Regions from separate parts of the Halomonas sp. 111 genome, predicted to be linked through region 3. Evidence: predicted binding sites of a transcription regulator. Region 3 holds the regulator's gene; each other region holds the start of a gene.

Evidence for each region. Region 3 encodes FNR, which switches genes on or off when oxygen is low (the NO sensors DNR and NnrR bind a similar motif). Its sites were predicted from a motif close to TTGATNTANATCAA; they were not measured.
Region 1: ACT3T7_RS09680 (1,4-dihydroxy-2-naphthoate polyprenyltransferase) is a predicted target of FNR. The motif match lies at 1,875-1,888, and genes of this name have one in related genera.
Region 2: frdA (fumarate reductase (quinol) flavoprotein subunit) is a predicted target of FNR. The motif match lies at 1,303-1,316, and genes of this name have one in related genera.

Annotation. Positions count from the first base shown of each region.
Region 1 covers NZ_JBQSYV010000010.1:133,631-136,869, forward strand. Annotated here, with positions in the region: gene ACT3T7_RS09670 (isochorismate synthase) at 1-1,297, opposite strand, end outside; gene ACT3T7_RS09675 (DoxX family protein) at 1,314-1,814, opposite strand; gene ACT3T7_RS09680 (1,4-dihydroxy-2-naphthoate polyprenyltransferase) at 1,967-2,893, shown strand; gene ACT3T7_RS09685 (antibiotic biosynthesis monooxygenase family protein) at 2,919-3,221, opposite strand.
Region 2 covers NZ_JBQSYV010000010.1:127,386-130,624, reverse strand. Annotated here, with positions in the region: gene ACT3T7_RS09655 (anion permease) at 1-1,086, opposite strand, end outside; gene frdA (fumarate reductase (quinol) flavoprotein subunit) at 1,434-3,221, shown strand; gene ACT3T7_RS09645 (succinate dehydrogenase/fumarate reductase iron-sulfur subunit) at 3,218-3,239, shown strand, end outside.
Region 3 covers NZ_JBQSYV010000025.1:19,854-23,092, forward strand. Annotated here, with positions in the region: gene hemN (oxygen-independent coproporphyrinogen III oxidase) at 1-1,115, shown strand, start outside; gene fnr (fumarate/nitrate reduction transcriptional regulator Fnr) at 1,178-1,930, shown strand; gene ttcA (tRNA 2-thiocytidine(32) synthetase TtcA) at 1,917-2,828, opposite strand; gene ACT3T7_RS16410 (DNA polymerase III subunit epsilon) at 2,976-3,239, opposite strand, start outside.

The DNA.
Region 1 (3,239 bases), on a different contig from region 3:
CATAAAGGCGAATTTCATTAGCGCCGATATGAGCACACCGGATAGCCACCGCAAGCTCCGTACTGGCCAGGCTCACCCGGCCAAACACACCCGCATACCAGCCCCGCTGGTGGCGTTCATGCTGGCGGATAAACGCTAGCGCCGATGCGCGGGGAACACCACCTACCGCTGGGGTAGGCGGCAAACTGGCAAGCAGCGCCTGGTCCGTCACCGTGTGATGCAGCTCAGCATGAATAAGGCGGCGGATATGCTGCACAGAGCGCAGCTTGAGAACATGGGCCTCCCCGGCTTGAACAACGCGAGACAAAGGCTCAAGCCGGGCAAGAATATCCTCGTAAACGCACTGGTTCTCCAGGCTGTTTTTGGTATCTGCCAACAGTGCCTCGGCAAGGTATTGGTCCTTTTGTGCATCAGCGCCACGATGAGTGGTGCCCGCTAGCGACTCGGTTACCAGCTGCGTACCTTCTCGCTGATAAAGGCGCTCCGGTGGGCAACCGATAAAGGCGGTCTCTGAATCCCACTGAATGCCTAATTGAAAGCACGCCGCCGCCTCTGCCTGCCAGCGGTCCAGCAGTGCCCAGGGCGATGGCGTTTTCGATGCATCGTCCGCGATAACCAAACGCGTCTCTCGCGATAACACCACTTTGGGCGTATGGCACAGCTGATCAGCGTGGGTCACTTGGGACACCCACGCTGACCACGCCTGCTGGGCAGGGGCGTCATAACGTAAATAGGCATGCGGACGCAGAGGGGGTAGCGGTTGTTCTTGCTGGAGACTGGCTAAAAAGGCGCGTGCTTCGGCTATTTCGTGATCGCCGCAGCGGTCGTCAAAGCGCAGATTGAGCGTCAGTAGCGCCCCCTGTTGTGAGCGCTTAAGTTCAACACGCGGCAATATGAAACAGCAATTTTTGAAATTTTCCCAACCGGGCGACGTAGCATCAAACGCCATGCCGCCGAAATAATCCGGCTGCTCACTTGGCAAGGTTGCGAGTTTGGCAAGGTCGGCCTGTAGCGTCTCAAGCGAATCGGCCGCGCTGACCATGCCTAGCGTCGCGTACTCAGGTGCACCGGCGTCACGCGCTTTCCAGTAGCCGCGCGGAAAAACCGTTTGCGCGTCCAACCATCCCATCAGGCTATCAACGCGGCAAGGCACGCTCAGGCGTATAACCCCTTGGATGGACGGCACAGACAATGCATCAAGCCGGTCCATAAGCTCAGCGACAGCGCTCTGGCTGTTCATATGCGCCAACCCGTAAGCGACGCTGCTGCCTGTTACCCAGCGCATGTGTTCAGACAATCAGTGGCCCCGCGTCTCAGGTAAACCGGATGCGGCGCGCAATGCCCAGCCTCTGCTTGATATAGGGCAGAACCCAACGGTCCCCCCCAAAATGGCCAGCGTTCGCGCCCGCTACCAGTAAGAAAAAGGTTAACGCAATCATCCATGGGTTGGTGGAGACCGTACCCGCCATTAGAAACGACATATTCATTACAATAGCGAAGAAGCCTGCAAAGGAGGTCAGCACCCCCACGATCAAGCCCAACCCCACGAGTATCTCCCCCAGCGGGATCACCACATTAAACATACCCGCATAGGGCAGCGCAAAATGCTCCAAAAAAGCAACGTAGTTGGGATACACCATGCTCCCTTCCCGCATTACAGGGTTCGCCACCGCGTTACTCAGGAACCCTTGCGCATCAAAACCGCCCGTCAGTTTGCCGATTCCCAAACTGAGCCAAGTAATCCCAAGATAAAGCCGGAAGGCTAGCCAAACAAGCGCTGCATATTTGCTTTGTCTAAATAAGTCGCCGATCATCAAATTAACTCCTGTTAAGAGGGATTAACAATAGTTTGCGATAAGACACCGCTGCTTCTTTTGACGCAGGTCTACTTTTTAGCACTTAATAATACATAGCTACGTACTCCCTTTTAGTCATTTAACATCATCACGACCAGGACACCAAAGCAATGGATCAACCCGACAAGCACCGCCCGTTCCAGGTTTGGTTATTAGCAGCCCGGCCTCGTACGCTGCCTTTGGCATGTGCCTCTATCCTGCTTGGCTCAGGCCTTGCGGCGCATGCACAAGGGTTTAATCCGAGCGTGCTACTACTTGCCCTGCTAACAGCGATTGCCCTGCAAGTGCTTTCAAACCTGGCCAATGATTACGGCGACGCAGCGACGGGGGCGGATGATCACCAGCGCATAGGCCCGGTTCGCGCGGTCTCGTCAGGGTTACTGAGCCCACGCGCCATGCGCGGTGGAATGGTGGTGATGGCGGTCGTTGCCGCCCTGTGTGGGCTGTTGCTACTGCTGACGGCTTTTGGCAATCAGTGGGCGTCCATTCTTATCTTTATTCTTCTGGGTGCTGCCGCGCTGCTGGCCGCGGTCACGTATACCGTAGGGCTGGGTGGCACGCCGTATGGCTACCGGGGGCTGGGAGATATTGCGGTCTTTATCTTCTTCGGCTTGTTAGGGGTACTCGGCACGTACTACCTGCATGCACAACAACTGGACGGGCTTACACTACTGCCCGCGGCCGCTTGCGGGTTACTGGCAACCGCTGTATTGAACGTGAATAACGTGCGCGATATCGAAAGTGACACGCGCAACGGCAAGATCACTTTGGCGGTGCGCTTGGGCCGCGCTAACGCCATTACCTACCACTGGATATTGCTGGCAATGGCGCTACTGCTCACCGTGATTTATCTGGTCGCACTGCCCGCCCCCTGGCTTAGCTGGAGCTGCCTGCTGGTTGCCAAACCGTTAGCAGACGCTGCCAGAACGCTACACCACACTACCGACGGTGAAACGCTTACCGGCATGCTGAAAAAAACCGCGCTATCGACGCTGATTTACAGTGTACTGCTCTCACTCGGCCTAGCGCTCTATTAAAGAGGCCAAGCCGCTTGCCCCGTGCTTAAAGCACGACCTCATAACCTTCAAATTTGGGCGGCCCCAGGTAGATACCTTCCGGTGACTTGGCGCCCGCGTGAGCCTTACGAAACGCCTCTGACTGGGTCCAGGCGCGGAAAGCCGCTTCCGACTCCCATACACTGTGGGAAATAAACACGGTGTGCTCTTCCTGGCTTGCGCCCTGCAACATGTTGAACTGCTTGAATCCGGGCACGTCGCTCAAGTGCGAATCACGCTGACGCCACACCTCCAAAAAATCCTCTTCGCGGCCTGGGGCAATCTGAAAACGGTTCATGGCGATATACATGACAACTCTCCTGCTGGG
Region 2 (3,239 bases), on a different contig from region 3:
GAATCCGACCTGGCTTAGCCCGCCTGCCAGCGCCACCAGCGTTGCAAACCACACAAAGGTATTCCAGGCGGCTCGATTGTCGAGGATATCGTTCCAGCTCACGATGCCGGTCAGCAACATGCAGCAAATCACCACCAGGCCTACCAGGGAGGCGGACACAACATCGCCCGCAAAAATCCACAGCAGTAGCGCAGAGACGACCATGATGACCAGCAGTATCTCGTTGCGAGTAAGCGCCCCCAGTTTGTTCAGCTCATCCCGCGCCCAGTTGGACACTTCTTCACCGGCTTTCACTTCTGGCGCGCATAGCCAGTAACAGAGCAGCGGTACCAGCAACAGCAGCAGAATGCCAGCGGGCGCTACGGCGATAAACCACTGCCCCCAGTTAATATGGATACCGGTAGCGCTTTCTGTCAGAGCAATGGCTAACAGGTTGGGGGCAAGCGCGGTTAGAAACAGCGAGCTGGTCACACAGGTAGAGGTGATCGCTGTCCACATCAGAAAACTGCCCATGCGCTTCATGCTGGGGTCATTGGGCTGGGAGTCGTAAAGCGGCGGCAGATTGCGAATGACCGGATAAATGGTGCCTCCGCTACGCGCCGTGTTGGAAGGTGTAAAAGGCGCCAGCACCGCATCGGCGATCATTACCGCGTAGCCCAACGTTAATGTGCGCTTGCCCATGGCCTTGACCAGCCAAAGTGATATGCGCCTGCCTAGCCCGGTTTTTTCATACCCCAGCGCGAACATAAACGCGCCAAAAATCAGCCACACTGTCGAGTTGGTGAAGCCCGAAACTGCCCATGAAAAGGCCTGGTTGGCAGCATTAAAGCCTTCGGTCGCTAGCTGTTCGGGTGAAAACAGCACCCAGCGGGAGAGCAGTGCTACCAGAGTCACACCGATTAACCCAATGACCGCGCCTGGCAAGGGTTCAAAAATCAGCCCAACCACACAGCCCAAAAAAATAGCGAAGAAATACCAGGCGTGAGGGGCAACCCCCTCAGGCGTGGGTATCAACGCAACGATAATGGCCACTACAAGCGGCGCCAACAACTTCCAGTCAAATGCCGATTGCACACTACTGTTCATATCAAGCTGCCCCTCTTTTGGGCTGCGAAAGCAGCCGAATCTCTTCACTGCTATCGTGGTTGATTTTCATCTGCTTGCGGTTACATACGTTGCAGAGAATGGCGATAGCGACTAATAGTTAAAAATTGTAGTTGGAATTCTTTATTAAAATTAATAAATGAGAAATTAAACGTAACTACTTTTGTTAAAGCATCGCCTGTCTTAAAGATGCATTTCTTGATATGCGTCAATAGAGCTTGGCATGAGGGGATAGCACGTACCTGGAGTGTGATAAGTTCAACCAAAAGACACCGCATCGAAGCGTGTCGCCACTACCGCCTTTGGCCTGGCTACAGAAAGGGAGCATCATGCAGCATCGAGATTTCGATATCGTGATTGTGGGTGGAGGCGGCGCAGGCTTGCGTGCCGCTATCGCCGCGGCAGAAAGCGCTAAGGCACAGGGCATTTCTCAAAGCATCGCTCTGATTTCCAAGGTCTATCCTATGCGCTCGCATACCGTTGCCGCTGAGGGCGGTGCGGCGGCGGTAACCAGCGAGGAGGATACGCATCAGGCGCATTTTGACGACACTGTGTCGGGTGGCGACTGGCTGGTTGAGCAAGGCGTGGTGGACTATTTTGTGCATCATGCCTACCAGGAACTGGTGCAGATGGAGCGCTGGGGCTGCCCCTGGAGCCGCAAGGAGGATGGTAATGTGCAGGTACGCCGCTTTGGCGGCATGAAAACCGCACGTACCTGGTTTGCCGCCGATAAAACCGGCTTTCACATGCTGCATACCCTGTTTCAAACCTCGCTCAAATATTCCCAAATTGAGCGCTTCGATGAGTATTTCGTCCTTGATCTTGCCGTGCACGAAGGGGCCGTTATTGGCGTCATTGCCCTTCAAGTGGCCACCGGCGAGCTTATTTTGTTGCGTGCCAAAGCCGTGATATTGGCAACAGGAGGTGCCGGGCGCCTGTTTCGCTTTAATACCAACGCAGGGATCGTGACTGGCGACGGGATGGCAATGGCCTATCGCCACGGTGTGGCGCTTAGGGACATGGAGTTTGTTCAGTATCACCCCACGGGCCTTCCCGGCTCCGGCATTTTAATTACCGAAGCGTGTCGTGGAGAAGGCGGTATTTTGCTCAATAAGGATGGCTACCGCTACCTTCAGGATTACGGGCTGGGCCCGGAAACCCCACTGGGCAAGCCGGAAAACAAGTACATGGAGCTGGGCCCTCGCGATAAGCTCTCACAGGCCTTTTGGCAGGAGCAGCAGGCGGGCCGCACTGGCTCCTTTGGCGATAGCGATGTGGTCTATCTTGACCTGCGCCACTTGGGCGAAGCCTACCTTCTTGAGCGCCTGCCCTTTATCTGCGAGCTGGCTAAATCCTACATTAACGTTGACCCGGTCAAAGAGCCGATCCCTATCCGCCCTGCGGTGCACTACACCATGGGCGGTATTGAAACCAATCCCTACTGTGAAACGTCGGTTGCCGGGCTTTATGCGGCGGGTGAATGCGCCTCTGTTGGGCTACATGGTGCTAATCGCTTGGGTTCCAACTCGCTCACTGAGCTACTGGTGTTTGGCCGTTTAGCGGGGGAGCAGGCAAGCCAGCGCGCGGCGCAAACCGAGTGGGCAGACAAGCACCTTCTGGAAACCCAAGCTGCCCATCAGCAGGCAAAACTAGCGCATCTTTGTGATGGTGAGGGCAGCGGCGAGACGTGGGTGACGCTTAAGCATGCCATGGTGCAGGCCATGGAGAGTGGCTGTGGTATTTATCGTACCGAAGAGGGCATGCGGCAATCGTTGGAGACGATTCGTGAACTGCGGGCGCGCTATCAGAAGATTCGTGTCAACGACACCAGCAAAATATTCAACACAGAGTTGCTTGAGTGCATTGAGCTTGGCTACGGGCTGGATATTGCCGAGGCATCTTGCCTTGGTGCACTGGAGCGGCGAGAGTCCCGTGGCGCTCACCAGCGGTTAGATGACGGTATGCAAACGCGCGATGACGTTAATTACCTCAAGCACAGCCAGGTGTTTTATCAAGGCGATGCACACGCTCGGTTGGCATGGCAGGAGGTAGACGTGCGTTTTTCCGCGCCCGCAGAACGTACCTATGGGGATGCGTCCAAGGGAGGCAAGGCATGAGTACTCAGCAGGTATCCA
Region 3 (3,239 bases):
TAGATCGTGAGATGGTCCTGACGGCCCGCCATCTGGATACAAAGCGCCCTGTCAATCAGTTGCACTGGGGCGGAGGAACCCCTACGTTTCTTTCACTGGAACAAATGGGCGACTTGATTGACCGCCTGGACGCCCGCTTTGGGCTTTCAAGCGCACCAGAGCGTGACTACGCCATTGAGATTGACCCGCGCGAAGCCGATGTTTTAACCCTGCGCCATCTGCAGTCTTTGGGCTTCAACCGCCTGAGCCTTGGCGTACAGGACCTGGACCCACGCGTTCAAAAGGCGATTAACCGCCATCAGCCTCGCGTGCTTACCGAAACACTAATGGATGAAGCACACCGGTTGGGCTTTCGCTCGCTGAATCTGGATTTAATCTACGGTCTGCCCTTTCAAACGGAAAGGAGCTTCGCCAAGACACTTGAACAGGTTATCGCGTTAAACCCGGCGCGTTTATCCGTGTTTAATTACGCGCATTTGCCTGAACGCTTCAAGCCTCAGCGACGTATCAGCGTGGATGACCTGCCAGGTGCGGATGAAAAGCTTTCGATTCTGCGTACGACCATCGACATGCTGACCGCTGCGGGCTATCAACATATTGGGATGGATCACTTTGCCAAACCCAATGACAGCCTGGCGGTTGCCCAAGCCAACGGCACCCTACAGCGCAATTTTCAGGGCTACTCCAGCCATGCCAGATGCGATCTTATCGGTCTGGGCGTGTCAGCTATTTCCCGAATAGGCGATAGCTATGCGCAAAACCCTACTGACCTGGCTAGCTACGAAGAGAACCTGGATCAAGGTCGACTGGCTACCGTGAAAGGCGTACGATTAAATCAGGATGACCTAATACGAGCCGACGTTATCGAACGTTTAATGTGCGATATGCGCCTGGATTTAGCAGCGGTTAGCCGGCAATGGCAGGTTAACGCCAACGACTACTTTGCCAGTGCGCTGGAAAGCCTACGCACTGCTGAACAGGACGGGCTAATCGTTCGCTTGGATGATACGCTTGAGGCGACGCCAATGGGCCGTTTACTGATTCGCCAACTGGCCATGGCGTTTGATGCTTACCTTCCGGGGCACTCAGGCCAACGCTACTCAAGAATCGTTTAACCGGCGGCATCAACGCCTGCGGTAGATAGCCATTTAGGCAAAAGAGAAACAGGGAGATAGTCATGCTACCCTCGACAAGCCAACGACGCTCGCTTCTTCAAGAAGCACGCTGCCAGACCTGCAGCCTAAGCTCGCTTTGCCTTCCACTAGCGCTTGAGCTTGAAGACATGGGGCAGTTTGATGCCATCATCAGACGCCGAGCACCGCTGAAAAAGGGCGAAACACTGTTTCGTCAAGGCGACCGTTTTACCAGTGTGTATGCCGTTCGCTCAGGCAGCCTAAAACAGGTAACCAGCGAAGGTAATGGCAACGATCAGCTCACTAACTTCTTTTTGCCCAGCGAGCTTGTCGGATTGGACGGCATTGACGAAGAGCACTACCCAGGCAGCGTGATTGCCCTTGAAACCACCACTATCTGTGAAATTCCCTTTGATCGGCTGGACCTGCTTTCAGAGGAGCTGCCAGAGCTTCGTGGTCAGCTGTACCGCAGCATGAGCAAGGAGCTTCGCGATGACCGGCGTATGATGCGCCTGTTGTCGCGCAAAACCGCCGACCAGCGGCTGGCCAGTTTCCTACTGACGCTTTCAGAGCGTTTTCGGCGTCGGGGTTACTCGCCTTACAGCTTTAGGCTTTCAATGGCACGTGCGGATATCGGCAATTATCTGGGGCTGGCGGTTGAGACGGTCAGCCGTATCTTGAGCCGTTTTCAGCAGCAAGACGTGGTGGCCGTCTCAGGGCGCGAGGTTAACATCCTCGATATGCAGCGGCTTGTAGCGCTTGCTGAAGAGGAAGAGCCGGTGATTAGCTCACGTTAAATGCTTCAATACGCCCCGCCATGAGTGCTTCCTGTTTGGCTTCCAGTCCCGCAAAGTCAAACAGGTCGCGGTCGGCTAGCTGCGAAGGCGCGACGTTAGTGACCGCTTTAAACATGCTTTCCAAACGCCCCGGGTGCTTTTTGTCCCACTCGGCCAGCATTTCCTTAACGACCTGACGCTGCATGTTCGGCTGCGAACCGCACAGGTTGCAGGGAATAATCGGGAACTCCATCAGGCGCGAAAACTCCGCAATATCCGCCTCTTTACAGTAGGCCAGCGGACGAATCACGACATTCTTGCCGTCATCGGAAAGCAGCTTGGGCGGCATTGCCTTCAGGCTGCCGCCAAAGAACATATTGAGAAACAGCGTTTCCAGAATATCTTCACGATGATGGCCAAGGGCGATCTTGTTGGCGCCGATTTCTTCGGCAAACCCGTAAAGCGACCCGCGCCTTAACCGCGAGCAAAGCGCGCAAGTTGTCTTGCCTTCCGGCGTTTTTTCTTTCACTACCGAGTATGTATCGCGCTCCAGAATGCGGTACTCCACGCCGAGTTTTTCCAGATACCGGGGCAGTATATGCTCAGGAAAACCAGGCTGCTTTTGGTCCATATTGACCGCCACCAGTGAAAAATTTACCGGCGCATTGCGCTGCAGGTTGCGTAAAATCTCAAGCATGGTGTAGCTGTCTTTACCACCCGACAGGCAGACCATGATCCGATCACCCTCATTGATCATTTGGTAATCGATAATCGCATTACCTACCTCGCGCCGCAGTCGCTTTTGCAACTTGTTGAATTCGCGTTTTTGTTTGGCGTCCTCAAGCGCCGGCTGGCCTTGCAGGTCAGGCGTCGGTGCAACGGTTGCCGCGGCGGGGTCAAAATGATCAAGGTGTTGCATGATATAAGCACTGCCAATGGTAGAAGGAGCAGCCGCTATTCTAACAATACTCCCGCCGTTCACCCAACTGGCAAAATCACGTCGTTACTATGATCATAACTACGGTTATCAAGACGGCCATCGGCACAGGCGCCACTACGCTAGAAGCTAACCCGATTGCGCCATATCACGCTGTAAGCGCATATACAGCAAGGCGCTTGCGGTGGCTTTACCTAACAACCTCTGGGTCGAGATAGCAGGCACTTGCCAGCAGGCCAGCGCCTCGGAAAACGGTTGGGAAGACTCAACTAACGGGTGTAAACGGCGCAATTGGCGTTGATGCAGTTTGGCCACATCGACCTGAACATTAGGCAGCCCAAACCCGAGGTGCGTTCTAAAGGCTCTATTAAGCATGCAAAACTGCTGGTCCAG